DNA from 3 places in the Paenibacillus sp. V4I7 genome. Region 2 is predicted to be linked to each of the others. Evidence: riboswitches for the same ligand, from Rfam matches in the RefSeq annotation. Region 2 holds a riboswitch; each other region holds the start of a gene.

Region 1 (10,714 bases), 3.1 Mb from region 2:
TTCGGAAACCGCTTTTCGAAGCCGGACAGACTTACGATATCGAGGATGTTTCTGACTCGCCGATCGATCTCTGCCCCACTCACTTTCCGAAGACGCAGACCGAAAGCTACATTGTCATAAATGGATAAGTGCGGAAACAAAGCATAGCTCTGAAACACGAATCCAAAGTTCCGTTTGTTGACGGGAACGTGCGTATAATCTTTTCCGTTTAGTGAAAATTTACCTGCCCTCGCCTCTATAAATCCCGCGATTAGCCGTAGAGTCGTCGTTTTCCCGCATCCACTTGGACCGAGCAGCGAGATCAGACTTCCTTTTTCAACACTTAGGTTGAAGTCCTGCAGAATATATTGCTGGTCATAGGCAACCGAAATATTTTCCAGTGATAGCAATGCCATGGATGAAAGCCTCCGTTATCGTTTGGTGAAGTAGGATAAACCCATCAACCGTTCAATGATGAACATAAGTACGGCAGTGAAGAGCATTAGTAAGACAGAAATAGCGGCAATTGTAGGGTCAAAATGATTCTCCACATATGTCAGCATCTGTATGGGCAGCGTACTGACTCCGGGACCCGTCATAAAGACCGAGATGTCGACATTATTAAATGATTCTAAAAATGCAATAAGAATGGCTGCGATAATACCGGATTTGATGTTCGGTAGGACCACTTTGAAAAAGGTTTTAAGCTGACCGGCACCAAGACTTAACGCAGCTTCCTCAATTGCAAAATCAAAATTCGATAAGCTTGATGCAATGACGCGGATAATAAAAGGAAGCATAATCACGGTATGCCCAATCAGCAAAGCTGCATAGATCGGCAGGAGATAGGTGACGATAAGGTACTTGAGCATCGTAAACCCAAGCACGATACCTGGAATAAGCACAGGGGAAATAAAAATCGCATTAAGCGCCCCTTTCCCCTTAAACTCAAACCGGCTTAACGCATAAGCCGCTGGGATACCAAGCAGCAGTGCAAACAAATTACCGATCATCGATACAATAACCGAGGTACCCGCGGTCGTCATGAACATCTTGACTTCCAAAATGTTGCGATACCATTTCAATGAGAATCCTGTCGGTGGGAATTTCAATACACTCCCTGGCTCAAATGAAGCAAATGCAATAATGACGAGCGGCCCGAGCAAGAACATGTAGACAAGAAGCGTAAATAAGGCCAGTCCTCGATTCTTCTCCCGCATACTTCTACCCCTTCGGATTTAATTTAGTAGCCAGTTTGTTCATAAGCGCAATAACCACGAAGGTGATCACGATCATAATCACGGCAATGACGGAGGCGAGATACCAATCGTTCAGAGTAATCGCATTCTGATAGAGGAATGTTGAAATGACCCGCTGCTTGCCTCCGAGCAAAGCCGGTGTCGTATAAGCTGTTAAACTTCCGACAAATACAAGGATACTGCCTATAATTAATCCCGGTACACTAAGCGGAACGATGACCTTGACGAAAGCCGTAAATCGGTTAGCTCCCAAGCTCTCCGCCGCTTTGATCAGATCCGGATCTATATTCTCAAGAACACCGACCAACGTAATAATGATGAGCGGAAGAAACAAATGGAGAAGACCAATCATCATCGCAGCTGGTGTATACAAAATATTGAGTGGCTCTTGGATGATACCAATGGCCATCAAGGCATTATTAAGCAGCCCTTTTTTACCTAAAATAATCATCCAGCTGAACGACCTGACAACCGAGCTCGTAAGCAGCGGGAAAATAGCTAATGCAAGTAAGATCGCCTTTTGTCTCGGACTCTGTTTGGAGATGAAGTAAGCCACAGGAAATCCAAGCAATATGCAAAATAGGGTGGTTACCAAGCTGACACGCAGCGTCGTCCACACGATCTTGAGAAAATAAGGGTCTTTAAAGAAACTTAAGTACCCTCCCAGCGTAAACGTCCCTTTATCGAAAAAGGTTGAACCTATCGTGAGAAAGATCGGTATCACCATGAAAATCGTCAGGAACAGTAGTCCCGGTAGCAATAATAAAAATAAGTACGTTTTTTTCATGTAGCTTTACTCCTGTTCCTGGGTTCGCTAGGCACGCAAGGCGTTTATAAAAAGCTGGAGGAATTCGTCAGCCAATACATCCGTACACACATGAACATTAGCCTCTTTGGACAAGCGGTTCTGGAAATCGCATACGGTCTGTCCGTCGCACAGCTCGCTTCGGATTTCGACATCAACGTAATAATGGCGTGTCGTGACCAACTGTTTATTCAGAGCCACTCCGACTGCAAGTGGATCATGAAGCGCACAGGCCCGAACTCCGTTACGTTCATAGTAACGCTTCATATAATTCGCGGTGCTTTCCTGAACATAGCGGGCTATGGGAGAATCTCCGAGCTCACGGATATGTTCATCGGTCAGCAGCGCTTTACGCGTCACATCCAATCCTACAAGGGTTAAGGATGGAAAACCTGCCTGGAAAACGATCTTCGCGGCTTCCGGATCGACATACATATTGTATTCCGCCGTGGGCGTTACATTGCCGAAGCCTTGAACGACGCCCCCCATCACAATGACTTCCTTGACCTGATGAATCAGATCAGGATGCTTCATAACCGCCAATGCCAGATTCGTTAACGGCGCGGTCATAACCAACGTGACTTCTCCGGCGTGCTTCCGTACTTGTTCCACGATAAAATCGGAGGCATGTCCAGCGGTCGTCTGCATATGAACCGGCATATCGCTTAAAGCGCCGCCAAGCCCGTCATTGCCATGGACATGATGCTCAAAGTGAGAAGCTCGCATCAAAGGCTTGTCTGCCCCTTTAACGACCGGAATCTTCTCTTCCATCCCAAGCAGTTGGAGGATCTTACATGTATTCTTGGTCGCTTGATCCAGAGAAACGTTGCCATTCACGGTTGTAATTCCGAGAACATCCATGTCTCCGCTGCGAATGGCCAAAAGAATACCTAGCGCATCATCCACACCCGTGTCTACATCTAGGATGACCTTCTTTTTCATGACTAAGCCCCCTTTAAGTCCTATTGAAGAAATCAAGGGTATATAAGCATATACCCTTGATTGATTTTATTTATTGAGCAACTTCCTTGTTGAAGCGGGCAATCCATGCTTTGAGATTCTGATTGACGAATTTCATATCCAATTTGCGAAGTTTATTCACCACGTCTGCGCCATAGGTAATCCCTGTAGCTTCTTCAGGCGAAAGCTGAAGTGTTGTGTTTACAGGTGAATCTACTTTCGCTTTCGCTGATTTCTCCTGTACTTCCTTGCTCAAATGCCAGTTGATGAAATCCTCAGCCAGCTGCTTGTTTTTACTTCCTTTAATCACGTTGACCGTGTTCATTACGGCGTAAGCTCCTTCTTGCGGGGAGACGAACTTCGTTTCTGGCACAGCTGCTTTCAAATCCTTCACGTACATTTCCATGATAGGACCAGCAGCAATTTCCCCTTGTGCGAACATGTTTACGAATTCGGAGGTTTGGCCGTAGTATTTAACGACTCCTTTGTTCAACTCCTTAATTTTTGCAAAAGCTTGATCCTCATTAAACGTTGCATTTCCAGCAACGACAGATGCTGCATCCAAGACCATTGGGCCAGTTGTCCCCGTGATGTTAGGAAGTGTCAGCTTTTTGGAGAGTTCTGGACTCCATAGGTCGCTCCATGACTTGATTTCTTTGGTTGTTGCTTTCGGATTGTAAGCAATGCCTAGTCGACCTACCGTGTAGGCTGGACCATAATCTTCACCCAGCGGCGCCTTGGCCAGATCATAAATGTCTTTCAAATTCGGAATCCTACTGCGGTCGATCTTATCGAACAGTCCCGCTTCAATTCCTTGTTGTGCGTAATAGTCAGATAAATAAATGAGATCCACACTCGAGCTGCCCTGCTTCACTTTGTTCATACGTTCTGCGTTATTTCCTATCTCCAGAACAATCTTGGCATTATGCTCCTTCTCAAACGGCGCGTACACTTCTTTCTTAAAGAAATCATCCGCAAAACCCCAGGTGGAAATGATTAAAGTTGTAGGTTCCCCTTTGGATGCCGCTGTGGCAGCTGCTGTGGGTGCTGTCGTAGCTCCACTTGTATTACCCTGGTCCTTCGTGCCGCAACCTGTTAAGGCTAGTCCTACTACAGATAAAGAAATTAAACCACGAACCATTTTTTGTCTCATCATTCATCGTCCTCCCAAGTTTTATCATGTATAATTTTAATGCGTGAATCCCCTGTTAAATTTTTACTAGTATTCTTCATGACCCCAGAAATATGCGCGTTTCGCCTTAAATCCAGCTATACAAAAAAAAAGAAAAGTACCCTTGATAGAAAGAAGCTTCTAATCAAGAGCACTCTTCATTGTAAACAATGCAAAGTGACATCTATTGGTATACATGTGGTTTCCTCTTAAGATAAATCAAAAGAGAACACCTTCGACTAAACTATTCGGTTTGTTTAAGAATAATGTTCGTTATTGCCCATTGCGTCGGCGGATCATAATCCCTTAATACCGCATCCATGGATAAGCCCAGTTCTTGCTCCAGCCTGTCCCGGATTCTCTTCTTGTATATAGAGGACATATAAAAATCGACTTCGTGTTTGAGCGTTGGCGCCTCGCCTTCCAATGCAGTTGAACGCGGTGAGCGGCGGTGCTTGGCATGAAAAGTAATAATATTCTGATCAATTGAAACCTTCAGCAATGTTGTGCCAAACCCAAACAACTCTTTGGAGATTTCGTTATAGAGGTGACACAGCTTCTTCTTGTATTCATTAGAATCTAGTTGTGGCATGGAATCACCTTCAAGATCAATTATCAACCCTTATGCGTTAAAATCTATCTTAATAATACATAGGATTTCAGAATTAATCAAGAGAATCGTTCGTCTTTCTCACTGAAATCGGGCATTATTTACCTATAACACATCTAAATGATCCAATTTCCCGAATGTCTTACAAATATTGCTTGATATTCGCGACGGATTCGGGCAGCATAACTCATCTTGGTTAACATAAATCAAGGGCTGCCTCGCAGAAACTTTTAATACTAGTACTTTATTACTAGTATTAAGAGTGCTATACTTTAGAATACATAGTAATTCTTCTGCTAAACGATAAGAGCAAAGCTAATGAAAATTAGTGACGCAAAGCTAAAGGAGCTAAGGCGAAATACTTCGCTATGCTTGCCAGTTACCGAAGGAAGGGATATATCCACAACTCCCCTTATTCTTCTTTTAAGGGGAGTTTTCCTTATGTTCTATAACAGTAAATAGCTAGGTAGAAAGTCCCTCTGAAAGGTGATAATTAATATGGCGAGACTAATGGTTGTTGATGATTCTATCTTTATGCGATTGATGATTAAGAACATCCTCTTAGAATTAGGGCATGAAATTGTAGCCGAAGCATCGAATGGACTTGAGGCCATCTCTCTTTTTTTACAGCATTCACCTGACATGATTACGTTGGATATTACAATGCCCGAGATGGATGGTATTACGGCATTAAAGGAAATTAAAAGTTACAAGAGCGATTCAAAGATCATTATGGTATCCGCAATGGGGCAACAATCCTTTGTTATTGAAGCCATTACCCTTGGCGCTAGAGATTTTATTGTGAAGCCTTTTGATAAAGACAGGGTAGCTGAAGCTGTAAAAAAGGTACTGAGTTCGTGAATGCCCACAATGCTCTCCACCTGAATGCCTCGCCATTCAACTTTTTGGACCATCACTTATTTAGCCGTGATTATGTATTTCGATACGGATTCATTCTTACTCTACTAATGATTACGGTTTTACATGTATCTGTTTTTCCAAAGTTTGATATATATGCTTTCTATCTACTTTCTGTCATATTTTGGGCATCGGATTTTCGAATAAACCGCTGGTGGTTCTAATCATTCTTTGTTCATTCGTAGTTTTGTTGAGGTCCTATTATTTTGGCGAAAAGTGACCTTATGGATACATATACAGAAAATTGATTTGAAAGAGAAATTCCTGGCGCTATGGTTGCCGAATACACTCTCAACTTGACCGTGCATGACCCCCTTTTAAATAGATCTATTGTAGAACTATATACAGGAATAAAGGTTTACAGAAATAAGGAGGAATGGGTTATGGGAGCCATTATTTCAATCGGTAATCAAAAAGGCGGCGTTGGCAAAACGACAACCACGGCCATCACGGGGTATCTTCTCTCTAAGAAGTACAAGGTTCTCTGTGTCGACTTCGATAGCCAAGGCAATTTGACACAGTTTCTTACTCAACGAGATATACACGATTACTCCAAAATGACTATTTTTGAGGCATGTAAAAACATGAATCCCACCCCCTACATCCGCAAGTTAACCTACAACCTTCACTTCATTCCGGCTGATGAAATGCTTGCAACTCTGCCCATGCTTATCCATCAAAATCCTTCAATGAGTTCGACCATTTTGAGAGATACACTACATAAAGTAAAGGCCAGATACGACTACATACTTATTGATTTACCTCCAAATCTCGGAGAGCACACTATTAATGGTTTAGTGGCTTCCGACTATGCAATCGTCATGCTACAATGCGAACCAATGTGTTATGACGCGCTGGACAGATACATCGCAACAATGATTCACATCAAAGAGGTTAAAAAGCTGGACCTTGTTTTATGCGGCATATTGCCAACAATGATCGATTCTAGAACAATCATTGATAAAACAATCATTGATAGGGTAAGGAGAGAATACGAGGGAGTTGTGTTTCGATCGGAAATAAAGCGAAGAAATAGAATCAAGGAGTTTTCTATTACAGGAATACAGGAATACAGTAATATGGATACATCGGCATTAAGCAATTATAGAAATTTTGTCGAGGAGCTGGAGCAGCGTGTCCAAGCGTGATGCGATTGAACAGTTATTAGGAAAACGGCGGAGTCAAGAAATACAGGAAACTGTAAATACAGGTTTACAGAAACCTGTAAATAAGAAAAAAGCAACATTTGATTTCGATGAACAATTCCATACTGAGTTAAAGATATTCGCCGCGAAACAGAATAAGAAGATGGTTGATGTTGTGGTAGAGGCCGTGAAAGAGTATATGCGAAGACATAAAAATAACCCCCCGGTCGAGTAGGCCCTTCGGATAATTTAAATAACAGTTTGCTCTAATTGCCATTTTTTAATAAACATTAGCAACTTAAATGAATTCAGTTCTATCCTGTTACAAAAAGAATAAAGGGGATCGAATAGGAGTTTTCAGCCCATTCGATCCCTCCTATTTCGCTTATTCTCGTTGTCTACTTTCTTTCCAGATCAACACCAACTTTGCCGTCTTGCACATTCACCTTATACGTTTTTACCCAAATCTTTTCGCTGAATAAAGATTTGCCGGTTCGAATATCGAATTCCCAGCCATGCCAGGGGCAGCGGATGATTTCGCCCATTTTACCGTACTCGTATTCATACACGTCCGAAGGGAGCGTAGTACCAGATACGAGTCCTGCGCACATCGGTGCCCCCTGGTGGGGGCAATAATTGTTTAAAGCGTAATATTCATTGTTTATCCGGAAAATGCCGATGCTCTTCCCCTCGATTGTGACGACGGCGTGACCGCCTTCGGAGACAGCGTCCGCATCCAGCACGTAATGTACCGTCATAAGGTCCTCCGTGAGTTAAAGGTTATATAGGCTTTTGGCATTTTCGTAAAAGATTTTACGCTTCGCCTCCGGCTTTAGTCTCCGCAGAATCATACTTGGTGAATCGAAATCCCAATGCGGATAATCACTCGAATACAGAATCATATTCTCGGCATCAATCATATTGAACAAATCGATCAAATGCTGCGGATTATCCGGTTCCTCAATGGGCTGTGTAGTTAAATAACAATGCTCTCGAATGTACTGACTAGGCAGCTTCTTCAGCCAAGGGACGGTAGAGCGGAGCGCTTTATAGTTCTTATCCAGCCTCCACATCAGATGCGGCAGCCAAGCAATACCTCCCTCGGTAAGCACTACTTTCAACCGCGGGAACTTCTCAAATACGCCCTCGCATACCATGCTGACAAGATGAGCCATGAACATTTGCGACAAGCATGTGTGCCACTCGATGTAACGGGACGGATACCCAGCAGCGGTAGGTGCCGTGGAGCTGCCCCCTCCTTCCGCGCCCGGATGAATCGCAATAGGTAGACCATTCCGCTCCGCAGCCTCATAGATAGGATGATACTGTCGCTGGCCGAGGGGGGCACGAGCCGCACTAGAAATCATCACTTCGACGATATCGGGATGGCCCCCGACGCGGTCGATCTCTTTCGCGGCAAGAGATGGGTCCTGCGTGGCGACGGCCATGGCGCCCTTGAACGCCTTGTGTTTACCAAGCCATTCGGCGATCAAAAAGTCGTTGTAGGCTGAGCAAATCACAGCTGCGTAATCAGGGTCGTGCGTCGTTGAAATATTGTACACAACCCCGGTCAACACGCAGTATTCGACATTGTAGCCCTCAAGCAGCTGCTTGATCATGAGGTCTGGGTCCGAGCCGGCTTTGCCGCCATTGGCCGGAATGGCGTCCTTCTTCATGACGCCTACTGGCGAATAGTAACCAGAGCCTGCATACCCGATTCCGGTCGTCGCTACGCGTGACCGCCATGGTTCGGCCAGATACGGCAGCAAATCGGCATCATTCTGTTCATTATGGACATCTGCATCAATGACCTTGAAATCTTCGGCCATGCGAACACCTCCGTTCCGGCGTATAGGTTACCTTTGCCTCCTAGCTGCACGAATTGATTACTTCTTACCGTATGTTCGGGTATAGGCAGCATTGTACATACCTAACAGTTCGTCAGCTCCGAGCTTCTTCGCTTGATCGATAAATTCTTGATACGTCTTATCGTTGATCGGCGTCTTGCCCGCTACGAATTCAGTCAGCTTCTGCTCAAGGAATTTGTTCAGGTTGTTCAGCTTCGATTTTTCCAGCTCCAGCTCTTCCTTCGTCTTGACGATCTGCTTCGGCGCTGGAATAATGAACGATTCGTATCTCTTGTTAATGTCCTTGCTCTTGTCGCTTAAGCCGCGCTCCCACACCTCGCGGGATTTGGCATTATCGAGCGTAACCATATCGTACCAAACGCCCCAATCCTTACGCAGTGTCGTGAATGGCGAAGCGCCGAAATCCTTGTTGTAGACAGATTTGCCGTTTTCCTTCGTATACGTTTTGCCCTCGATACCAAGCGATAAGTAGTTAGATCCTTCTTCTCCCAGTAAGTAGTCAAGAAATTGAACTGCCCTGTCCTTGTCTTTCACCTTAGCCGAGATCGCGCGGCCGGCAGCGCCTACAACCGGACGTGAGAATTGGTAGTTCTTAATACCGTCTGCAGCAAATTGTGGAATCGCATCGAGTGTATACTCCGCTATACCCGCTTTACGTCCTTTGTCCATAAGCGTCTCCAAGTCAGCCTTCCAGAAAAACGTCACGAGTGATTTGCCTTTAAGAATCCGCTCTTCCCACTGTGCTTGCGTAATCATCGAGAATTCAGGATCCAGCAGCTTTTCGTTAAACAATTTATTCAAGTAAACAAGCGAGTCCTTATATCCTTTATGATAGGGAGCGAACGCGTATTTGTCGGTAGCCGGATCGACGTTATAGAAGCCGTGTATGCCGGTGAACGCTCTGCCGAATGTCGTAAATAACCCGGTATCGCCAATAATGGCATTATTGATGAGGGGATAAGTATCCGGCTGCTTTTCTTTGAGCGTTTTGAGGAACTGGTAAAACTCATCCACTGTAGTCGGCGCCTTCAGTCCATACTTATCCATGACGTCCTTGCGTGTATACCAGACGAAGTTAAAACCTTTCCCTTCCGCGTCGCCCTCGATGACAGGAACGGTATAAATACCGCCGTCAACGCCAGTTGCGACCGCTCTAGCCTCTGGGTATTTGTCGTAGAACGCCTTTAGGTTCGGTGCTTTATCCAAGTAATCTTTTAAGTTCAAAAATACTTTATCCGGACCGTGCTGTCTTCCCTCTAACGTATCTACCTGGATGAAGTCCGTGACTGAGTTCGTCGCAATCATAATTTGCTTCTTTTCCTTCAAACCTTCCTGACTGACCACTTGAAACTCGATCTTTACGCCGGTCTTTGTTTCGATTTCCTTGAAGATGTCCCAGTCCTGGCGCACTTTTCCTTCTGGACGGTCGTAAGCCAGCCACGTGAATGTGATCGGCTTCTTGGACTCGTCTGGTTTCTTCGTTTCTCCCGCCGCAGGAGTATCATTCGGTTGGCTCGAACAGGCTGCTGCGACCAAACTAACGAGCATAACCGTAGTCAATCCTGTTGCGACAGTTCTTTTTTTCATCTGAAAACCTCCCTATCGTGGTAAAAAAGTATCCCTCTATAGCGTTAGATTCCGGGGGAATCTAGAACTATCCTTTGATGCCGCCGATCATAGTTCCCTGCACGAAGTATTTCTGGATGAACGGATAAATACATAGGATCGGGAGCGTAGCGATCATGATGATGGCGTACTTCATCGTTTGGAGCAGGCTCAGATCGCCTTCAGCCTGAATCGTAGTACCGGCCACAAGAATGTTCCTGAGCATAATTTGCAGCGGGTACATCGAACGGTCGTTCAAGTAAATGAGTGCATCGAAGAAAGCGTTCCACTGATTCACAGCTGTGAATAAGCCGATTGTCGCCAATACCGGCATGGATAGCGGAAGCACAATACGCAGCAGCACTTGTAACGAGGAGCAGCCGTCGATCGTTGC
Region 2 (10,714 bases):
AATGTGGTTCGGAATTTGTTCTTCTTCGGCCTGATCTGGTATGTCGGGGGTAGTTCAATCAACACATTGATCACCGTCGGTGTACTGTACGCTTTCGTCGATTATCTGAATCGGATGTTTCATCCGATGGTCGGGATAGTCAACCAGCTTCCGAATTTAGAGCGTGCTCTAGTATCTTCTGACCGTGTATTCGAGCTGCTTGATGAGCAGGGCATCGACGTGGCTGTGGAGAAAGCGGACCGCTATCTGGGCAATGTGAAGTTCGAACATGTTCGCTTCGCCTACAAAGAAGGGGAGGATGTGCTCAAGGACATCTCCTTCGAGGCCAAACAAGGGCAGACGGTGGCGCTTGTCGGCCATACCGGATCAGGCAAAAGCTCGATCTTGAATCTGCTCTTCCGCTTCTACGATGTGAAGGAAGGCCGGATCACGGTGGACGGCCGCGATGTACGGGAGATGCCCAAACAGCTGCTGCGTCAGCATATGGGCATCGTGCTGCAAGATCCGTTCCTGTTTACAGGGACGATCGCGTCCAATGTCAGTCTGGACGATCCGTCCATCACCCGGGAACGGGTAGAGGCTGCGCTGCGCGAGGTTGGCGCAGATGAGATGTTCAAGAGCTTGCCGCACGGCATCGATGAGCCCGTGATCGAGAAGGGCAGCACGCTGTCAGCTGGGCAGCGGCAGCTGATCTCTTTTGCCCGGGCGCTAGCGTTCGACCCGGCGATTTTGATCCTCGATGAGGCGACGGCATCCATCGATACGGAGACCGAGGCCATCATTCAGGCCGCGCTCGAAGTGCTTTCGAAGGGGCGGACCCACCTTCATCATTGCCCACCGCCTGTCGACGATTAAGAGCGCCGACCAGATTCTTGTGCTCGACCATGGCGAGATCGTCGAGCGCGGCAGCCACGAGGAGCTGATGGAGCTCCTCGGTCGGTACTATCAGATGTACCAGCTGCAGCAGGGACATCCGGAAACGGCATCGGCCGCTGAGAGCGAAGTGCGTAGCGGCCGGTAGATTGGCCAGGAGACAAGGGACGCGGGTTTCCGTCGTCCCTTGTTTTTCGTCCGTAAGCTCAACTACACCACCATTTCGTGGACGAAGCTCATTAACAAGGCTAAAGACTATCTGTCGGCGCTATGCTACAATAAGTAATATTTCCCTATTTGAAATGGAGGAGCATCATGCGTCCAGAAACGATTCGATTGTTAAACTTACTACAGCTGCTGTCCGAAATTGCTATTGCTGTCGGATACTTGATTGGTCTTATTCCGTTTGTATATTTGTGGTCGTGCGCGTGGGTGATTCCCCTCGTGTTCGTCAACTTGGTCTTTGCCATACTTACAAGCAATGGGACCACAACAAAGACGGTCATCAATATTGTTATGGCTTTCTTGAGTTTTATCCCTGTTGCGGGGTACCTTTTCCGCGTGATTGGGATTGTTATTTCGTGGATCAACATCCAGGCATTGGCGAAGGGAAGAAGCAGAGGTTACTAGTTGTTCGTATAACAAAGACGGATGGACGCCGGTTTAACTGGCTTCCATCCGTTTTTATTTGGGTTAGGGGGTAAAGTGACGAAACTTACCTTATTTAGGATAGTTAGCTGCAGATATTAGCTAGGCTAAGTGAAATTGTAGATATGCATAATCGTTCGGTCAGTAAGTATGTTTTTCTAGCGTTTTGTTAGCAGCTTTTTGAAGAAATGGAGAATTGGAAAGGCAAGTTGTACTGCGTACAACAATTTCTTTGATTTCTTCTTGGCATGCTAAGAATGTTGTATATTCTACAATAATTTCGCCCGTTTATAGCCTATAGAGCTACTTTAGGCAAAATTGTTTATTTCTTGCAACAATCGCGTGGACAACAGCGGATTAGCTTGCCTAAAGTTGTACTTTGTACAACTTTACACGGATAAGTAAGCATAAGCATTACCTCTCAGGGCCTAATTTGCGTTGCATCAACCTTTATATACACACTCAACCAAGGACGGCGCAAGTCGTTTTTTTGTTTGATTTTTGTTTGTTGTTTATTTTGATAACCCCTAGTAAGCAATCCCCACACGACAGCACACATACTCGCCCTCGAGAGCGACTCGATACGTGAAAGCCGCGGTGTCGCCCACGGAGATGGACATCCCGCCTTCGGGCAAGTAGTCCCGCTCAGCGCGGTACTGCCCCTGTGGCTCGCCGTCGGGTAAGTAAGTTGGACAGACGACTGTCCAACTTAAGCCCGAGGCGGCGAGCTGCTCCCACGCCTTGCGATGCTCTTCGGCGGCTCGTGTAGAGGAGCGCCGGGAGTCCGGCGCCTCATAGCGCAGCAAGCCGGGATGCTCTCTGCTTTGCAGGATGCCGGCTGTACCGACAGTGACTATTCGGCTTAAGCCTTGTGTTTTCATAGCCTCTATAAGTAGAGGCGTAGACTCGGTCAGCACCGTGCCGCCATCGGTGCCAAGGCAGCTTATGACCAGCTCCGCCCCTCGTAAGGCAGCATGTAGATCTTCTCCATTACGAGCGTCCCCTTGAAGTAGGGTTAAGCTTTCGGAGTGAATCCCCGTCAGCTTCTCCACGCTTCGAACGAGTGCTGTGACTTCGTGTCCGTCCGCTAGCGCTTTTTCCAAAATTCTTCTTCCTACTCTACCTGTGGCTCCTAGTATGAGAATTTGCATGATAGGACCTCCTTGTTACGTTAATGGTTGTCATTATTATACGCTTATCACACTCGGGGAGGAAATTTCCTCACATACCAAAAAGGATCTCGTGCTCGTATCCTCTTAACTTAATTGATTCATCCGTCCTGACCTCTTTATTCAGACGGGGCAGAATTCCCTTTGTTTGCGGCGGCCTGGGATTAGCGATTCCGGTTCCGTATGGATGAGAGGCGGTTTTGCGGCTGCTCTGAATTTTATGGGTGGCGAATACGTTTGGTTTGCGGGTAGCCATTCCTGCAGGTACAGGCGGTTTCAAAGCAGGAGGGGTTACAGGAGCTGCTCCTAAGGGAAACTATGCTTATGTTCGGCCTTTAACGGAAGGTCAACGAAAGCAACTACGTATCGTTCGCGCCGCATCGCCGAAATAGATCTTTTTCTGCAAATATGTCCCATACATCGATCCTTTTGAACGCTACTTGAACCGAGTGAGCGAATCCAGCATAATAGTAGGTACTTGATTACGGCATAGAAGGGAATTTCCCAAGCATGAGAATTAATAAATTTATTAGCGAAACCGGTGTTTGCTCCAGACGGGAAGCGGACAAGTGGGTAGAGGCGCAGCGAGTTACGATTAATGGCGAGGTTGCCGGACTGGGGAGTGTCGTTGGCCCTGGGGATGAGGTTCGGATCGACGGTCGACCGATTGGCGAGAAGAAGGAACATGTTTATATTGCACTCAATAAGCCTGTAGGGATCACAAGTACTACTGAAGCGCATATCAGAGGTAACATTGTTGATTTCGTTGGGCATTCGGAGCGTATTTTCCCAATAGGTAGACTGGATAAAGATTCCGAAGGGCTCATCCTTTTGACCAATAACGGAGATATTGTGAACCAGATTCTGCGAGCGGAGAACAACCATGATAAAGAATACATCGTGACGGTGAACCGGCCGATTACACCGATGTTTTTGCAAGGAATGGCTAGTGGGGTCCGAATTTTGGGCACGATGACGAAGCCGTGTGAGATAACCCAAGTTGGCGACCGCGTTTTCCGAATTATTCTCACGCAAGGGCTTAACCGGCAAATTCGCCGGATGTGCGAAGCGTTTGGGTATCGTGTGGTACGTCTGCAGAGGGTTCGGATCATGCATATCCATCTGGGCAATTTGAAGGTTGGCAAATGGCGGAATTTGACGCAAGGTGAAATGCAGGATTTAATGCACACACTTAGCAAAGAGAACACCCAATCAAGATCATAATGGCAGTAAATTTTACACATGTTTGTGCATTCGATAAAAGGGTGCTCAGATATGTGTTTTTTGTTGAGTAATCCGAGTTTTTTAGCTATAAACCGTTTCGATCTAGTGACATTTCGTGTAAATAAAAATATATAGTCGTTATCGAGTTTCTAAAGCAACTTTTTTCCAGTTTTACACGTCAAGGATTATTATGGAATCTCTATGTTTTAAAGCTTTAAAGCTGTCTTTTAGAACGTAAAACGTTGAGGAGGAAGATGACTTTGAAATTAATCAAACAAGCAGGAACATGGGTACTCGCTTCGACACTGCTGCTCACTGCTGCGCCTGGGGTTTGGGCGGCTGAAGATGCTGTAGGAAGCACGTCCATTTCACTCCCTGTATCTCCCGGTAAAGAGGATAAGCAGCTGGATGCCAAAATTACCAAAGAACAAGCCATTGAACGAGCTAAGACCTATATAACGCTGCCGGAAGGCTATACGTTTCAATCCATCAGTCTGAACACTTATTACAGCATGAATGGCCGAAATTTCCCGACGTGGAACATTAATTACACCAAAATAGTCAAAGATCGGCATTACGGCTCTTTAAATGTATCGATTAACGGCTTGGACGGAACGCTGACCTCTTATTCCATGAATGATAATGACCCTGACCACAAACCTAGCTATCCACCGAAGGTGGATTTCAAAGCTGCCAAGGAAGTAGCTTCTGCCTTTATAGGCAAAGTGAATCCAGATAAGCAGAAGGTGCTTGTTTACAATGATTCTGAGGAGAACGCATATCGTACACCGCTGAATGGTAATTATCAGTACAATATTCGGTTCGATCGATCTGTTGGCGGTGTGCCTTTTGCTCTGAATGGTATCAATGTGGTCGTCAATGGGGAAGGACAGGTTACGAATTATAACTACAATTGGGATGACAATGTCACGTTTCAGCAGAATGTAACGCCGATTACTAAGGATAAAGCTGCCCAAATGTTCCGCGACAAGGCGAATTTGTCTTTGCAGTATCAGATTCCTTACGGTGCCAAAGGAAAGAAGTTGCCCATTATTTCTTACATGCTGGGCGCCTTCTCTTTGAATGCTGAAACCGGTGAGATCTGGAGCCCAGTCAAAGGGATGGAAGGAGCTGAGGGGAATAAGCCGTTAACCGACAAGCCATTGGCTGCTAAGCCGGCAGCTACCTTGGACCTGACGAAGGAAGAGGCTGTGAAGAAGGTAACAACCGTTTTCAATCTATCCTCCGACTATAAACTCCAAGAAGCATCCTATAATGAATCGACCAACCCTGAAACAGGGGAAACCAGTTCGAACTGGAATTTAAGTTGGAATGAAGCCTCTGAGAAGGATTCCAAAGTTAAAATCGTCGGCAAAGGCGCATGGGCTAGCGTGAATAGCAAGACGGGAGAGATTACGAATTTTAGCAGCTACATCCCTTACGGTCCTGAAGACAATAAAGATATAGAGGGTAAAATTGCTCTGGAAGATGCGATAACAACAGGTGTTGATTTTGTGAAAAAGCAGCTTCCTTCTTACACCGATCAGTTGGTACTTCAAGTACAGGCGGCTAAAAATTATTCGGAAGATCAACTGAAACATATGCGCAATTGGGATATTAGTTTTAAGCGAGTAATTGATGGCGTAATTGCCGGAAATGAAGAAGTAACGGTAAGCATCGATCGTGTGACCGGCCAACTTGTTGGGTATCACTTCTCCATCAGCAATCTGCCATATCCACAGCAAAAGCCGCAGGTGCTGGCCATTGATAAAGCCAAGGATCTTTGGCTTGCACAGTTTGACATCAAGTTAAATTATGTGGTGGAAGGCAGCGGGTTCACCGGTGGAATTCCACTGGAGAAATACAGAGTGATGATGGCAGCTGGGGATGTCCCACAATCCATGGATCTGAAGGCAGACGGGAAACTAGATGCCAAGCTTGTCTATTCACTCGTTCCCAAATTCAACCGTGAACCTTTCCTCTTGGATGCGCAAAACGGTCAATGGCGGAATAGTGAAACGGGTGAAGTGATTTCTTTGGATAAAGTGACAGTAAGCGACATTGACAATCACTGGGCTAAAAATGAGCTTCAGCTTATGCTCGATTATCAAGCGCTGGATGTGAAGGATGGCAAAGTGAATCCGGATCAAACCATTCAACGTGGCGAGTTAGTCAAAATGCTCGTTATTGCCATGAATGGCGGTAACGGTGGTATTTATTACGGGGCAGAACGGAAGGCATCTTTTGCCGATGTGAGCAAATCTTCTCCTTATTTTGCGTATGTCGAAAATGCGGTTGATCGCGGTTTGCTAGATGTAGGTGCTGAATTTAATCCAGAAGCTGCGATGAATCGGGAAGAAATGGCACAGTTAATCGTGAAGGCGCTTGGCTACAAGAGCTTGACGAAGTTCGATGGGATCTTCAATGGCAATTTCGCAGATGCTGCTAAGCTTAAGAATGTTGGTGATGCAGCTATTGTGGTGGGGCTGAATATTATGTCTCTGAACGATGGACAATTTATACCTCAACAAGAAGTGACGAAAGCACAGGCGGCCAGTGCCTTCTACCGTTTCTTGCAAAGACGGTCTGAGCTGCAGGAGCAGCCTCGTTACTATTACTAAATAAGTGGTTGAGGGGAGTTGGCAAACACCTCTCCTAACAAATACAAGAAGCCTCTAATCCACTTGTTAGTGGGTTTGAGGCTTCTTGTGGTTGTGCTAGCTCCAGATGTGATCGTACCCTCATTGATGAGGACACAACACAACTTACGTCCTAGCTTAGAACATTGGAAATACATAACGAACTAGGAAATACAGAACACCGAAGATGATGACGATGTAAGCCGCATATTTGATGAAAGTAGAAGCAACTAAACTGGAATCCGATTTTTTCTCCACATGGCGTTCTTCGATATCGATATTGCGAGGCTGCGTCGACATTTGAATCACTCCTTTGAAGTTGTATTGCTATGTAATACCCTGCTGGGCATGAAGTGAAACATAGGATAAAGCTATACCAATATTATTTTCGTACAGGCGGGCAGAGTTGTGCTACAATAATCTTTAAAACTTTAATAGCACAATGTGGAGAAAGGAAGTAAGAGAAAATGGTTGTTTCCAGTAAAGTAGGTTTGGAAGATATTATTAGGGCCAATCATGTGCTCAGCAGGGTGATCGAACCATCGCCTTTGCAACGCAATGAGCTGCTCTCTAACTTGTATGAATGCAACGTTTATCTTAAACGTGAAGATATGCAAATTGTTCGTTCTTTCAAAATTCGCGGAGCGTATAACGTGATCCAAAGTTTAACACCGGAGGAACGCGAAGCGGGTGTCGTGTGTGCGAGCGCCGGCAATCATGCGCAGGGTGTGGCTTATTCCTGTAAACAGCTTGGTATTGAAGGAAAAATCTTCATGCCAACGACAACGCCTAGACAAAAGATTTCCCAAGTTAAGCTATTTGGCGGATCTTTTGTTGAAGTTATTCTCACAGGTGATTCATTCGATGATTCGTCTAACCATGCCAAAGCCTACTGTGCTCAAGAGAATAAGGTGTTCATACACCCCTTCGATGATGTCCGTACGATTGCCGGGCAAGGCACAGTTGGCCTCGAGATTTTGAATCAAATGCCCGAATCTCCTGATTTCATCTTCGCAACAATTGGTGGTGGTGGCCTTGCAGCGGGAGTTGCGACGTATGTGGATAGTGTTTCTCCACGTACACGTATTATCGGTGTTGAGCCAGAAGGCGCGGCAAGTATGACGGAAGCGCTCAAGCAGGGGAAGGTCGTGACCTTATCTACGATTGAGAAGTTTGTAGACGGCGCAGCTGTAAAGCAGGTCGGCGAGCTTACCTTTGACATTTGCAAAGAAAAGCTGGAGGATATCGTAATTGTTCCTTCCGGCAAGGAATGTACAACCATTCTGGAGCTTTACAACAATAACGCGATTGTCATTGAGCCCGCTGGCGCACTCCCGGTTTCAGCACTTGATACCTATCGGGAGCAGATTCGCGGTAAGAATGTAGTCTGCATCATCAGCGGCGGCAACAATGACATTGACCGTATGCAGCAGATTAAAGAAAGATCACTCGTGTATGAAGGCTTGAAGCACTACTTTATTCTTAATTTTCCGCAGCGTGCTGGGGCATTGCGCGAATTTCTAGAAGAAGTCTTAGGACCCACAGACGACATTACCCGATTTGAGTATACGAAAAAAAATAACAGGGACGATGCTCCGGCGCTGGTCGGCATTGAGCTCAAAAATAAAGATGATTATGAGGGGCTTATTGAGCGCCTATCCCAGAAGGATTATGGCTATATAGAAATAAATAAGGATCCCAAGCTCTTTAATTTGCTTATTTAAGGAAAATTAGCCAAATGCGGAATGGATATGATATAGTTAATTAGTCCCATGAATTCCCTTAATATCGTAAAGGCAAACTTATCGAAAGGTAAGGACGCAAAGCTGCAGGTCTAAGGTTGCCTTTGCAACAATGATGGCTGGGCTGCCGACAGGTTGCAGTTTACCTAGACAGGTACACCTACGGCTATTCCGATTCGGAATAGCCTTTTTTCTCATATCAGATAAGGAGGTTCAAGAATGAAAGGCATACTTTCTAAGTGGATACAGCATATGAAAGCGCAAACGTTGGTCTATCTGGGCGTGCTGGGCTTCTTTTTGTTGACCATTAATCTACTTGCTGCTTCTTCTTTCTCCTTTTCGCCTTACGTTTTCATTAGTATGCTTGTTCAAGCACTAATCTGTCTATTTTTTGCGAAGAGTGTAGGGCAACTGCTTCTTACTAGTAGAGAGCAGGAAGAAAAGAGCAAACAACTAGCCTTTCTGGCGTATCACGATACATTGACAGGATTACCCAATCGCCGATTGTTTAATGACCGACTGGAGCGGGCACTCCTGCATGCGCAACGCAATGAACAGCTGGCGGCTGTTATGTTCTTGGACATGGACCGATTCAAGGATGTCAACGATTCATTAGGTCATGCTTATGGTGATCGTTTAATTCGCCTTGCAGCAGAACGTTTGCTGAGCTGCCTGCGGGGGTCGGATACGGTGTACCGACAAGGTGGCGACGAGTTTACTATTTTACTAGAATCTTTTGCAAAGCCTGAAGATGCAAGAGTTGTAGCTTCCCGAATTCAAATGGCTCTGGAAGAGCCTTTTATCCTAGATGGAATGCCTGTAACCATAACAGCTAGTATTGGGATAGCATTGTATCCGTTAGACGGTATGCTGCCTGAGCAGCTCATGGCGTATGCAGATGAAGCGATGTATACGGCCAAAAACAGAGGACATAACCAGTTCCAATTCTATGCTTCTGACATCGATGCCATGGTGAAGAGCAAAGCTCACATGGAGAAAGAGCTTCGATCGGCCTTAGACAACAATCGGTTTGAAATCCTATATCAGCCTCAATATGAAATAACAAACCGGAAATTAATCGGAATGGAAGCGATCATTCATTGGAGCAAGGGAGACGCCCTCCTCGCATCCAGTATGGATTGGAAGAAAGCGGCCGAGGAAATGGGGTTCATGTTACCCATCGGGAAATGGGCTGTACGAACGGCATGCAGACAGATGAGAATCTGGCAGGATGAGGGCTACGCACCGCTGAGAATGACCCTAGCCGTAACGGCTTCACAGTTTAAAGATGAGCATTTTATTGAGGAAATTGCCGTTGTTTTGAAAGAGACAGGTATAGATCCGATGTTGGTGGAACTGGACCTTACGGAAAGTATCACATCTTCCAATGTACAAGAGGCTAGCGAGAAATTGATTATGCTGAAGAAGTTCGGTGTACGTATCGTTATGGATGACTTGTGTACAGGTTTATTTACACGAAGCGGGCTCGAAGGTATGCCGCTCGATAGCGTTAAATTGGATAGCACATTGATCCGGGATTTGGTAGACGACGATGAGAATCAGCTGCTGGCTGCTGCCATTATTCGTATGGCTCACCGTCTAGGTCTAAATTTAATTGCAAAAGGTGTCGAAACAGAGGAACAGCTGGAGCACTTAAGACTTTTGCAGTGTACGGAAGTGCAAGGAGTGCTGTTTAGCAGCCCTTTAGGACCCGAACAATTCCTGCGACTTATGAACGATAAAATTAACAAAGGGTAATCTAGATTTTATTAACCAGTGGTAGTATAATAAATAATTGGGGCTTGGAACCTATATTGTAGGGGCTTACAAAAAGACCATGTCAACTTGTATGACATAACGAATTATGTTATTTTGCTGGTGTATCGCTTTTCTCATAGGTTTCAAAATGATACACTCATCTATAGGCAGTCTTACATAATTTAACTAATTGTGGTCAACCTACAATGTGAGATTTCATGGTTTTAAATTAAATGATCTTATGGGGGTAATAATCATGAAGAAAATGCTTTCAACAGCTCTTATGGCTGTAACGGTTTCTGCATTAGCTCTTTCCGGCTGTGCCAAAAAAGAAGAAACGAAACCGGCGGCTTCAGCAACTCCGGCTACTACTGCAGCGGCAACAGCTTCAGCGGCGCCAAGCAACACCAGCGGTAAAGACTTCAAAATCGGAATGGTTACCGATATTGGTGGCGTCAACGATAAATCTTTTAACCAAAGCGCATGGGAAGGCTTGAAGGCTCTTGAGAAACAAACAGGAGCGAAAGTGAAAAACCTTGAATCTAAAGGCGATGCGGATTATACACCTAACTTAAACCAATTCGTTAAAGACGGTTACAACCTGACTTGGGGTATCGGCTTCTTGATGGGTGATGCACTTAAAACAGTAGCAACACAAAAC
Region 3 (10,714 bases), 180 kb from region 2:
CTGTGGGCAAAATGGTGCTGAATAAGAACCCCGAAAATTACTTTGCTGAAGTCGAGCAAGCAGCTTTCGGTACGGGGGTTCTGGTAGATGGTCTCGATTTTTCCGATGACAAGCTTCTGCAGGGCCGAACCTTCTCCTACTCCGATACCCAGCGATACCGCGTGGGAACGAACTACCTTCAGCTGCCGATTAATGCCCCCAAAACACGTATAGCGACGAACCAACGGGATGGGCAAATGACCATCATGGTTGATCGCGCCCCCGGGCAGAATCCGCATGTGAATTACGAGCCCTCCTCACTTGGCGGGTTAAAAGAAGCAGTTCCTTCCGGTAAAGAACATCAACCTATGTATAATGACAAATTGGTCCGTGAAAAAATTAGCCGAACCAATGATTTCAAACAAGCCGGAGATACCTATCGCAAATTTGAAGATTGGGAACGCGATGAATTGATTGCGAATTTGGTAAATGCGCTGAAGATATGTAAGCCAATGATCCAGAGTAAAATGATCGAACATTTCACAAAGGCCGATCCTGATTACGGTCGACGTGTTTCAGAAGGTCTTACTCAAGCTAACGTCGATTCGACACACCTCGGATCCACTTCTGAAAGAGATGGCGCTGAAATTGCCGAGAACTCAGGAAAGCGAACAGATGGATACTAAAAATTAAAAAATAAGGACGAAACATTTGTTTCAGGAAATGACCGAGTAAGGCTCACAGCCTTCCGGTCATTTTTTCGTTCCCTTGCTGCCCAAATGGAAAGTTTTTACTGTAACTCGTGGCAATAGACCATACAGACGTACCCCTTAATGAATAGTCTAGGTATTAGCTACTCCTTCCCCATCTTAAATAAAGCGAGGTTGCTACATGGCAAATCCCTATACGAAAAACCGAATTCATAAAATTACTCGCCGTTTCGGCCTGCTGCCGCTCCGGTCAGGCACGGTTGCGTCCTTTTACCGAGAAAACGCCATCATTCAAGTACAAACGGAAACGGGCACCTTTGCCATGAAACCCTTTTTTCGAAATACACTCCTCCGCACGAGTACCGTTCATCAAATGAAAACAACAGCAGCGTATATAGAACTCATGATGAATAGTGGATTCAGTTACATGCCCAAATGGCTCACTACCCCTTCCGGGAAGCTATGGACTTTACACCTTGGACGCCCCTTCTATATGACCGAGTGGATAAAAGGAAGGAATTTGGAAACGAATGAAGATTTTGAAGAGCTTGGCCGGGGCCTTGCCACCCTACATACTACATCCAGTGGTCTCCTTGACACTAAAGGGCCCTTCACGCATAAACAAATCGAATTATGGAAAATCCAAGATCGCTTCTTTCGTAGACGAATGGCAACAGCTATCCAAACGCATGAACGGAACCGTAAATGGTACAAAAAATACGGAAAATACTGTAAGCGTCTCACCGATCAAGCATGGGCTAACTTAAGCAGCCCTGAGATTGAAGATCTTATGAAGAAGGAATCGGAGCATCCCGCATTGATACACAACGATATTACTTCCCCTAATGTCATTATTTCTGAAAATGGCCAGCTGTTCATTATCGATTGGGACCGTGTTAAAGTGGGATCCATCTATGTGGATCTTGCGAAAGCGCTCATGAATACTACACAATTCAATCCCGATTTCATACTAGCGTTATTAAAAGGGTACGAGGAACGGCGTCCTTTAGATGAGACCGAGCGTAAATTAATTTCGTCCTTATATGGATTACCTCGGGAAGCTTGGCACGCTACTCGGTTCCCTCATCAATCAAGAAGCCGTGAAATGCTTGAAATTTTGGAAAAAACCTGGCATCCCCGATTAAAAGCCATGGATTTATTAGATGAATGGACAAAATCAATCCCTAAGGAGAATGAGCATGAAGATGTCCATGAAGTCACAGATTGAACAAACGTATGGCATAAAAATTAAAGAAACTATGCAAATAAAAGATATTTATAAGATTCGGACCACGAACGAGACTTATTGTTTAAAAAGTTACGCTTTCCCGGAAGAGGAGGTCCGGTTTATTACCCGGATTTTATCCTATATGGATGAGCGTGGTTTTACTCGCAGTCAAAAGGTTTCTCCTACAGTGGAGCAATCGCCCTACATGACTTATGATGGCCTTTCCTACACATTAACGAATTGGGTTGACGGCCAGAGGCCGGACTTTACGAGGAAGAAAGACTTAAAGAAAAGCATTCGAACTTTAGCCAAGTTCCATTCTATAGCGGAAGGATTTCCTACTGCCGAAGCTCCCGAAGCTAGAATTCGTTATATGGGGCTGGATCACGAGATTAACGAATATAAAACCTTGCTCAGTTCATACAAAATTACCGCACATTTAGCAGCACTTAGTGAGGACGTACTAGATCATTTACAACAGCCCAAAGTGATAGAGGCTATTGATACGGAACAAAAGGTTTCTGCATTTGTTCATGGCGATTACAATTATCCCAATCTCATGAAAGACAAACGGCGGAAACTGCATTTGATCGATTTTGACAACACTTCGCTCCACACCAGAATGAAGGATTTGTCCCATATTCTTCATCGAAACGCCCTCTGGGACGGTTCGGAGATGCTTCGTTGGATCGATTATTATCAGAAATATCGTCCCTTGAGCTCATCTGATCTCAGCCTTCTTCATGCCCTTTTATCTGCACCTTATCATGTGGTCCGGAACATTAGGATTGGCGGTATTCGTTTGGCCAAAGAGGTTATTCCGACAACCGCCCATTTGAACAAGTATCAGCGTGAGCTTAGGGCGTTACTGTAATCGGAGATTAAGTGCAAAGATCCCCAAGCTCACATTAGAGTGAACTTGGGGATTTTTGCACTTGTTTTTGGCCGCTTGGCTATTTCTTCTTATCATATCCACGCTGCTCCAGCAGTTCTTTTCACATTACTTTTGTACTTTAACTATGGTCTGACCGACTACCAAAAATCCATCTACAAGACCTCGGAATTCCAGGCTTTCATTTGGTCCTGTCCAAGTAAAATCGGAGCGTTCGAACTTGAATTGTCCGTTCTTTGCTTGATTATAATAACCATTATTGCTAGATAATGCCTTAACGCCATTAAGCACAGCAGTATTAAGATCAAATCCTTCGCTTTTGAACCCTTCAGGTAAATTCACACGAACAGTAAACACACCATTATTGCCTTTGATTACTGTTGGTGTTACTTCAATGGAGCCCGCGATGTAAACAATAAATTGTTTTTGAATCGTCGTACTTAAGCCTGCAGCATTAATTGCGTTTACTGAGATTGTATAGATCCCTGGCTTATCCAATTTAATTACACTTTCATTAGCAATTGGTTTGACCACAGATTCGCCTGGCCCCTTAACTGTCATACTATCGGAAACAATGCCCGACAAAATATCTCGTGTAGAATAACTTAATGTTAACATCGTGTTGAGCTTGTACTCACCACTCAAATTCATTGTGATTTCTGGCGCCGTACGGTCGATCTTCACTTCTACCATCTGTGTCTTCTCTGCGTTTCCTGCTTGGTCAACCGAGTAGAAGCTGACCTGACTCACGCCTTCTTGGCTCACATTCACGATTGTTCCTTCTGAGTACTCTCCACCGTTCACGGAGTACAGCGTCTTGGCTACGCCGCTTTGGCTATCCGCCGCTGCCAGCGTCACAGTTGCATCGGACTTCGTCCAGCCTTCTGTCGCGGTCGCTGTAGTTACTGGTGCTGTACGGTCAATCTTCACTTCTACAGCCTGTGCCTTCTCTACGTTCCCTGCTTGGTCAACCGAGTAGAAGCTCACTTGGCTCACACCTTCTTGACTCACCGTCACGCTCGTGCCTTCTGCATAGTCTCCGCCGTTCACGGAATACAGCGTCTTGGCTACGCCACTTTGGCTATCCGCCACTGCCAGCGTCACAGTTGCATCGGACTTCGTCCAGCCTTCTGTCGCGGTCGCTGTAGTCACTGGTGCTGTACGGTCAATCTTCACTTCTACGGTCTGTGCCTTCTCTGCGTTGCCCACTTGGTCAACCGAGTAGAAGCTGACCTGGCTCACGCCTTCTTGGCTCACTTTCACGCTTGTGCCTTCTGAGTACTCTCCACCGTTCACAGAGTACAGCGTCTTAGCTACACCGCTTTGGCTATCCGCCGCTTCCAGCGTCACAGTTACTTCCTTAGACCATCCTTGAATTTCACTTGCCTTTGTTAACGGAGCGATTTTGTCAATCTTCACATAAATGATTTTTGTCGCTTCTGTGTTGCCTACTTTATCTACAGAATAATAAGATATTTTATTTAATCCTTCTTGGCTGACATTAACGGTAGTCCCCGATATGAAAGCTTGGTCATTCAAAGAATAGAACGTATTGGCAACTCCTGTTTCATTATCGGTTGCCGATAATGTTACTGCAGCACTTTGATTCGTCCAATCCGTTGGTGCAGTTGCTTTCGTTACCGGTGCCTCCGTATCGATGATCAGCTTTGCCTCAACTGTGTTAGAAGGATCCGATTCACCAAATGAATTACTATACGAAGCTACATAATACAGGTGGTTCGCGTAAGATAGGTTATTTACTGTATAGGACAGGTTGTTTAAGTTTTTAACTAGCAATATTGGTTGTCCATTTACAATTTCATATACGTTATAACCATTAGTGTATGTAATAAAATTCCATGTAATTACAGCGCTTGTTGGACTTAGCAGCCTCAAACCTGCCACTGGAGATTGCATGTCAGGGTAAATGATATCAAATGTTAACCTATTGGAAGGTGCAGACTCTCCAAAACGTGTATTATAAATGACTAATTCATAATTATGCGTTTTCTCACTCAAGTTGTAGATCTGGGTTGTTAGAGCAGTACCTTTATAGATTAACTGGCGTGTTCCGCCCGTCACTTCATATACGCGATATTCATTAGCCCAAGCTGCCGCCGTCCAAGTTAATGTCAGATTATTAGCATTCGTGACTGTACCTTTTAATTGCGACGGCTGAAGTACGGGCCATGTCAAATTGAAAGCTGAGATACCCGCCTTCGGCGATTCACCGAATCGATCACTATAGGAGTAAATCTCATAGTTATAGTCACCTTCTGGCATGTTGGTAAACGTTACGGTTGTACCCGTCTGTATTTTTTTCAATTCTCTTTGCCCATCTACGATTTGGTAGACGCGATAAGACGTAGCATAAGTTACGGTTCCCCATTTTAAAGTAATGTCATTGCCATTCGTGACACTTTTCGTCACATTGCCTGGAGCTTGCAAGATCGGATGTACCAGCGTATACGTGAGCTGGCGTCCCTCTGGGGACTCACCGAAACGGCTGCTATAGGAGTGCACTTCATACGTATAATCACCTGCTGGCATGTTGGTATATGCTACAGTGGTTCCGGTCAATGTGCTTTTCAACACCTTTTCACCATCAACTACTTGATAAACCTTATAAGAATTAGCGTAAGTTGAAGTTCCCCACTTTAAAGTAATATCATTACCATTCGTAATCATCTGCGTTAATGTAGCAGGTGCCTGCATCACAGGGAAATCCAAAGTAAAGCTTACACTTGCTCCATCTGGAGATTCCCCGAATCGAGTTCCAAATGCATGAACTACATAGGTGTATTCACCTTTAGGCATGTTTGCAAAAGTAACTGATGTTGCTGGTTGCGATTTCTTTAGAACTTTCTCACCGTTAATTACTTGATAAATATTATAGGATGTTACATTAGCAACGGCCCCCCACTGTAGGGTGATATCATTGCCGTTCACAATAGTTTGGGTCACCTGTTCCGGTGCAGCAGTCCAATTCTGATCTAACGTAAAACTAACCTGACTCCCCTCAGGGGATTCACCGAAACGAGTGCTGTATGAATGGACTTCATACTTGTAGTCGCCCGCAGGTGAGCGTAGATAACTTACGGAAGTAGAGATCACTGTGCTTTTCAACACCTTCTGACCGTCAACGATTTGATATACCTTATAAGAGTTTGCATAAGGGACTGCTCCCCACTTAAGGCTGATGTCATTACCGTTTGCAATCGTCTGGGTCAGACTTCCTGGCGCTTGCATGACTGGGAAAACCATGGAGAGGATCACTTTACTTCCTTCCAACGACTCTCCGAATTTAGTACTCACAGAGCGAACAACATAAGTATGTTCCCCCGCTGTCACATTCGTGTACGTTACTGTCAACGTGGTTACTGTACTTTTTAGAACCTCTGCGCCATTCACAATTTCATATACTTTGTAGCTGTTAGCATAGGGTACTGTATCCCATGTTAAAACCACATCGTTACCATTCTGTACTTTTGATGCTAGATTACCCGGACCTACCATTGTCGGTAGAATCAATTTGAAGCTAACCTCTGCTCCCTCAGGTGATTCTCCCAAAATCGTTGAATAGGAATCAACTACATATTGATAGTCCCCGCCAGGAATGTTCGTATAGGTAACCGTTAAGCTTGTAAGCGTGCTTTTCAATACTTTTTGGCCATCAATAATCTGGTACACTTTATAGCTTGTTGCGTAAGGTACGGAAGTCCACTTCAATGTAAGATCATTCACATTCGCCAAACTGTAAGTCAAGCTAGCAGGAGCTTGCATCGTTTGACCGTTCAAAGTGAATGTCAATCTCGTTCCCTCTGGGGATTCTCCAAAACGGGTTGAAACCGTATGAACTACATACGTATAATCACCAGGCTGCATATTGGTATAAGATACCGTTGTTGTCGCTACTGTGCTTTTCAATACTTTTTGATCGTTTACAATTTGATATACTTTATAGCTATTGCCATAAGCTGCTGCGTCCCACTTTAAAGAAAACGCCGTAGCCGATGTTACACTCTGCACCAAATTGGTTGGTGGCAGAATCGTTGGAAGTACGATAGAGAAAATTACCTGGGTACCTTCAGCCGATTCTCCAAATCGTGTGGAATTCGAGTGAATTTCATACGTGTAATCTCCTGCTGCCAGGTTTGTATAGGTCACCGTCGTACCTGTCACCGTTGATTTCAATACTTTTTGACCACCCGAAACTTGGTACACTTTGTAGTTGGTTGCATTTGCGACAGCCGTCCAAGTTAATACGACATCTGTCACATTTTGAACCTTTGCAATCGGATTGCCCGGAGCTACCATGGTAACAGCATCTACCGTAAATGATACCTGGCTCCCTGCTACGGATTCCCCATATCGATCGCTATAGGAATGAACCTCGTACAGGTAAACACCAGCCGGCATATTGGCATAGGTCACGGTCGTTCCGGTTACTGTACTTTTAAATACCTTTGTACCATCTACGATTTGATACACTTTATACGCCGTAGCATTAGGTGCAACCGTCCATGTAAGTACAATGTCATTTACATTCTGGAATTTGTATGCGAAATTCCCCGGAGCAGCCATGGCTACTTCCCCAACGGTTAAGGCAGTTTGGGTTCCTTCGGCAGACTCACCAAAACGGGTGCTAACAGAATGAACCTCGTATACATAGTCACCCGCAGGCATATTGATGTAGGTAACCGTCGTGCCTGTTACCGTACTTTTCAGTACTTTCTCGTCACCGATAACTTGATAGATTTTATAGGAGGTAGCATTAGATGCAACTGTCCAAGTCAGAACGATATCGGTCAAGTTTTGCAGTTTGGAAGTGAACGTTGCGGGAGGAGTCATCGTGACTCCTCCTATAGTCAAGGAAACTGTGCTACCGTCTGTTGACTCGCCAAACAAGTTGCTTAACGAATGAACCTCATATACATAATCGCCGGTTGGCATATTCGTAAATGTAACCGTCGTACCGGTAACTGTATTTTTTAACACTTTTTCTCCATCGATTACTTGATACACTTTGTAAGAGGTTGCGTTGATCGCTGCATTCCAAGTCAGTACCACGTCATTCACATTTTGAAGTTTAAAAGTCAGGTTGCTCGGCGGCACCATCATCCCTACGGTTAAGGAAACCGTGCTGCCCTCGACAGATTCTCCGAAACGGTCACTGAAAGAGTGAATGACATATGTATAATTTCCAGCGGGCAAATTCATGTAGGATACAGTTGTACCCGTTATTTGGCTGCTTTTTATAACTTTTTGATTATCAATAATTTGATAGACATTATAACCAGTTGCATAAGCAGCAGCATTCCATTTCAATGTAACGTCATCGGTAGCCACCGTATACGTTAAACCATTTGGAGCCGTCATAGCCGGATATCCGACAGTAACTTCTACTGGCGTAGAGTTAGGAGATTCACCGTACAAAGTATGACTAGCTGTTACTGTATATGTATATATTCCCTCAGCGGTATTGTTGACTGTAAAAGTTCTTGCTGTCCCTGAATAGACTAATTTTCTTCCATCCTCTTGATTTTCATACAAATGATAGGTTTGTACATTAGGAGCTGTTCCCCAGTTCAAAACGATATTGTTACCATTTTGTAAGGTGTATGTTAAAGAGGTTGGAGCTGTCATATCGGGATAAACAATGTTAACATCCACCGGAGCACAAGGGCCAGATTCGCCTTCAGAACTTAAGGTGGATACAACATAACTGTAGGACCCCTCCGCCAGATTATTTATAGTAAGACTAGCTGTTGTTGTTGTCCCAACATTAATAAGCTGCCCATAGGTGATGCTGTATACAGTGTATCCTGTAGCTCCATACACCGGGCTCCACGTTAATTTCACATCATCTGGCGTTAGAAGTTGAGTAGCAAGATTGCTTGGAGGTAAGATAGTTCCGTTGTCTGTTGCTCCCCACGCATGTAATCCTGGAAAGATTAATTGAACAAATAAAAGCAGTGTGAGAACCATAGACATTTGTCTTGATTTCTTCATTGACATCTGACATTCCTTCCTTTCTTATAATAAGGATTAATGATCTCAAAAAAAAGAAAAGAACCTTATACAAGGTTCATAGAAAAACACTATGATTCCCTGTGGTAACCGGCTGCCATCCGCGTTTTTAATACGCGTTTCAGGCCCTTGGCTTTGCGTCTCACAGTTTCCTGCAATTTGCCCTTTTCACTTGAGATTTCGATATTTCCATCTCTGCCATAATACTATATTCCTAGTAATTTGAATAGGTAAATTTAACTATATAATCAAACCCCACATATATTCTAGTACTTTTGATCTTCTTAATTAGTTGAAAATCCAATGATTGTCCTATATTCATCAAAGTTTCATTGTAATTCGACAATATTTGAATGGATACCCCTTTATACATGATGTTGTATACAATATGAACATCGAGCCATTTAGAGTCTTTCAAACTTAAACAAATAGACCATGCTTCTACAAATGTAGATAGCATGGCCTATTTTAAGTCCCCTCAGACTTGCGGGTGATATACAAAAATTGATTCTTATGTCATCTATACCTTAGTTAGCAATTTTACTCCATACAGGGTACTCTTCCAAGTACCCATATTCGTACAATTCCTTAAGAGCCTTGCGTATGCTATGTTCATCCTCGCCCGATTCACTGGATAGTTCCACTAGATCGTCTAGGTTGATGTTCGGGTTCTCTTTGCAAAACGTAAGCAAGCCCTTAGCAGCCCACGAAAGTCGATCGTCTTGGAAATCTCCAACCATACGACGGAATATTTTATGCGAGACAATTCTCATCTCCACGAGTTGCTGCAAAGCCTTGGTCGCCTGCTTGAGACTCATGCGACCGAGCTTAGCGATATCAGATAATCCTGGCATATTCGATTCCGAAGAATAACATTTCAAGACGATAAAAGTCATTTGTGTATAAATATCCATGCCGGGATGGTGAAAAACTTCATCTGAAAGATTAAAATGACGCGCTGCGTCCTTAGCTTGTCCGTTGTCCATCTGATGTCCTCCTTTTCATTATCATGGAGTTCACCTACTCATTATTGTTGCCATGATCCGAGGGTTGTACTAGCTTTCCCGAATTATGCCGAGATTGCCGGAATATTTGCGCCAAGCTGAATTTTTTCTGATCATTGGCACTCAGGATCTCCTTCTTTGGCTGGTTGAAATCATCATTCGATTCATGAGAAGGTTCAATAGGCTCTGCCGAATCCATGTCACTATAGCTGTCTGCTAGAGAAACGGCATCATCCATGTCCGAGACCATTTCTTTCCCGGGAAATAATTCTACAACCGGTCGCTTACTCGATTGCTCTTCACGAACATATCTTGTCAAAATATCCATGATTCCTTGACTGAAAATACCTTCCATTTTCAACTGATTCAAATAGTCGATAACCTCAGACGGAGTATCTGACGGAATATAGAGGGTAACATCCTTACCGGAACGAACGTAAACGGTGGATCTCCGCTTTTTCAATCCGAACCGCTCCCGCTCTCAGATACTCCTTCAGAATCAGCACTAGCTGCCGCGGATTCGTCCGCATGTTTCAGCGCGTGGTCAAGCATAAGAAAGGTGCCTCGCACATTCCGGAATTGGCTGTGTTCCACGCTATCAAACTTAATGGGCAAGCCCAACTCAGCGTTTAGTTTCTCAATCCAAGGCTGCAAAACGACTGCTCCACCGCCGATAAACCAAAATTCGTTGGCGTAGCGAACATGCTTCCAAGAGTTGCGGGCGTATTTCAGCACTTTCTCCGCTAATATGCGCATGTGCCGGTTAATAAGGCTTGTCATGTCAAAAACAACCTTACCCTCCGCATAAATCTCATACTCTTTGTTGACCAGCATGAGGGTCAATTCCGCCGTGCTAGCGATCAATTCCTCG

Evidence for each region. A riboswitch is a leader RNA that binds a small molecule or an ion and turns the genes downstream of it on or off. The one in region 2 is predicted to bind cyclic di-GMP.
Region 1: linked by a shared signal. The riboswitch ahead of QFZ80_RS21305 (response regulator) and the one ahead of QFZ80_RS35085 (putative bifunctional diguanylate cyclase/phosphodiesterase) in region 2 are both predicted to bind cyclic di-GMP.
Region 3: linked by a shared signal. The riboswitch ahead of QFZ80_RS34265 (OmpL47-type beta-barrel domain-containing protein) and the one ahead of QFZ80_RS35085 (putative bifunctional diguanylate cyclase/phosphodiesterase) in region 2 are both predicted to bind cyclic di-GMP.

Annotation. Positions count from the first base shown of each region.
Region 1 covers NZ_JAUSZD010000002.1:4,366,074-4,376,787, forward strand. The annotation lists gene QFZ80_RS21275 (ABC transporter ATP-binding protein) at 1-395, opposite strand, end outside; gene QFZ80_RS21280 (ABC transporter permease) at 411-1,199, opposite strand; gene QFZ80_RS21285 (ABC transporter permease) at 1,204-2,025, opposite strand; gene QFZ80_RS21290 (nucleoside hydrolase) at 2,053-2,985, opposite strand; gene QFZ80_RS21295 (ABC transporter substrate-binding protein) at 3,056-4,156, opposite strand; gene QFZ80_RS21300 (hypothetical protein) at 4,419-4,766, opposite strand; cyclic di-GMP riboswitch class I at 5,083-5,171, shown strand; gene QFZ80_RS21305 (response regulator) at 5,283-5,645, shown strand; gene QFZ80_RS21310 (ParA family protein) at 6,086-6,850, shown strand; gene QFZ80_RS21315 (hypothetical protein) at 6,837-7,082, shown strand; gene QFZ80_RS21320 (Rieske (2Fe-2S) protein) at 7,246-7,605, opposite strand; gene QFZ80_RS21325 (amidohydrolase family protein) at 7,621-8,676, opposite strand; gene QFZ80_RS21330 (extracellular solute-binding protein) at 8,734-10,302, opposite strand; gene QFZ80_RS21335 (carbohydrate ABC transporter permease) at 10,370-10,714, opposite strand, start outside.
Region 2 covers NZ_JAUSZD010000002.1:7,495,613-7,506,326, forward strand. The annotation lists partial or broken gene QFZ80_RS35045 (ABC transporter ATP-binding protein) at 1-1,021, shown strand, start outside; gene QFZ80_RS35050 (hypothetical protein) at 1,189-1,503, shown strand; gene QFZ80_RS35055 (NAD(P)-dependent oxidoreductase) at 2,049-2,672, opposite strand; gene QFZ80_RS35060 (hypothetical protein) at 2,915-3,082, shown strand; gene rluF (23S rRNA pseudouridine(2604) synthase RluF) at 3,201-3,914, shown strand; gene QFZ80_RS35070 (S-layer homology domain-containing protein) at 4,175-6,535, shown strand; gene QFZ80_RS35075 (hypothetical protein) at 6,692-6,853, opposite strand; gene ilvA (threonine ammonia-lyase IlvA) at 7,021-8,277, shown strand; cyclic di-GMP riboswitch class I at 8,339-8,427, shown strand; gene QFZ80_RS35085 (putative bifunctional diguanylate cyclase/phosphodiesterase) at 8,515-10,053, shown strand; gene QFZ80_RS35090 (BMP family lipoprotein) at 10,310-10,714, shown strand, end outside.
Region 3 covers NZ_JAUSZD010000002.1:7,312,274-7,322,987, reverse strand. The annotation lists gene QFZ80_RS34280 (catalase) at 1-665, shown strand, start outside; gene QFZ80_RS34275 (phosphotransferase) at 871-1,917, shown strand; gene QFZ80_RS34270 (phosphotransferase) at 1,889-2,791, shown strand; gene QFZ80_RS34265 (OmpL47-type beta-barrel domain-containing protein) at 2,918-8,827, opposite strand; cyclic di-GMP riboswitch class I at 8,922-9,013, opposite strand; gene QFZ80_RS34260 (hypothetical protein) at 9,367-9,825, opposite strand; gene QFZ80_RS34255 (hypothetical protein) at 9,860-10,306, opposite strand; gene QFZ80_RS34250 (ParM/StbA family protein) at 10,303-10,714, opposite strand, start outside.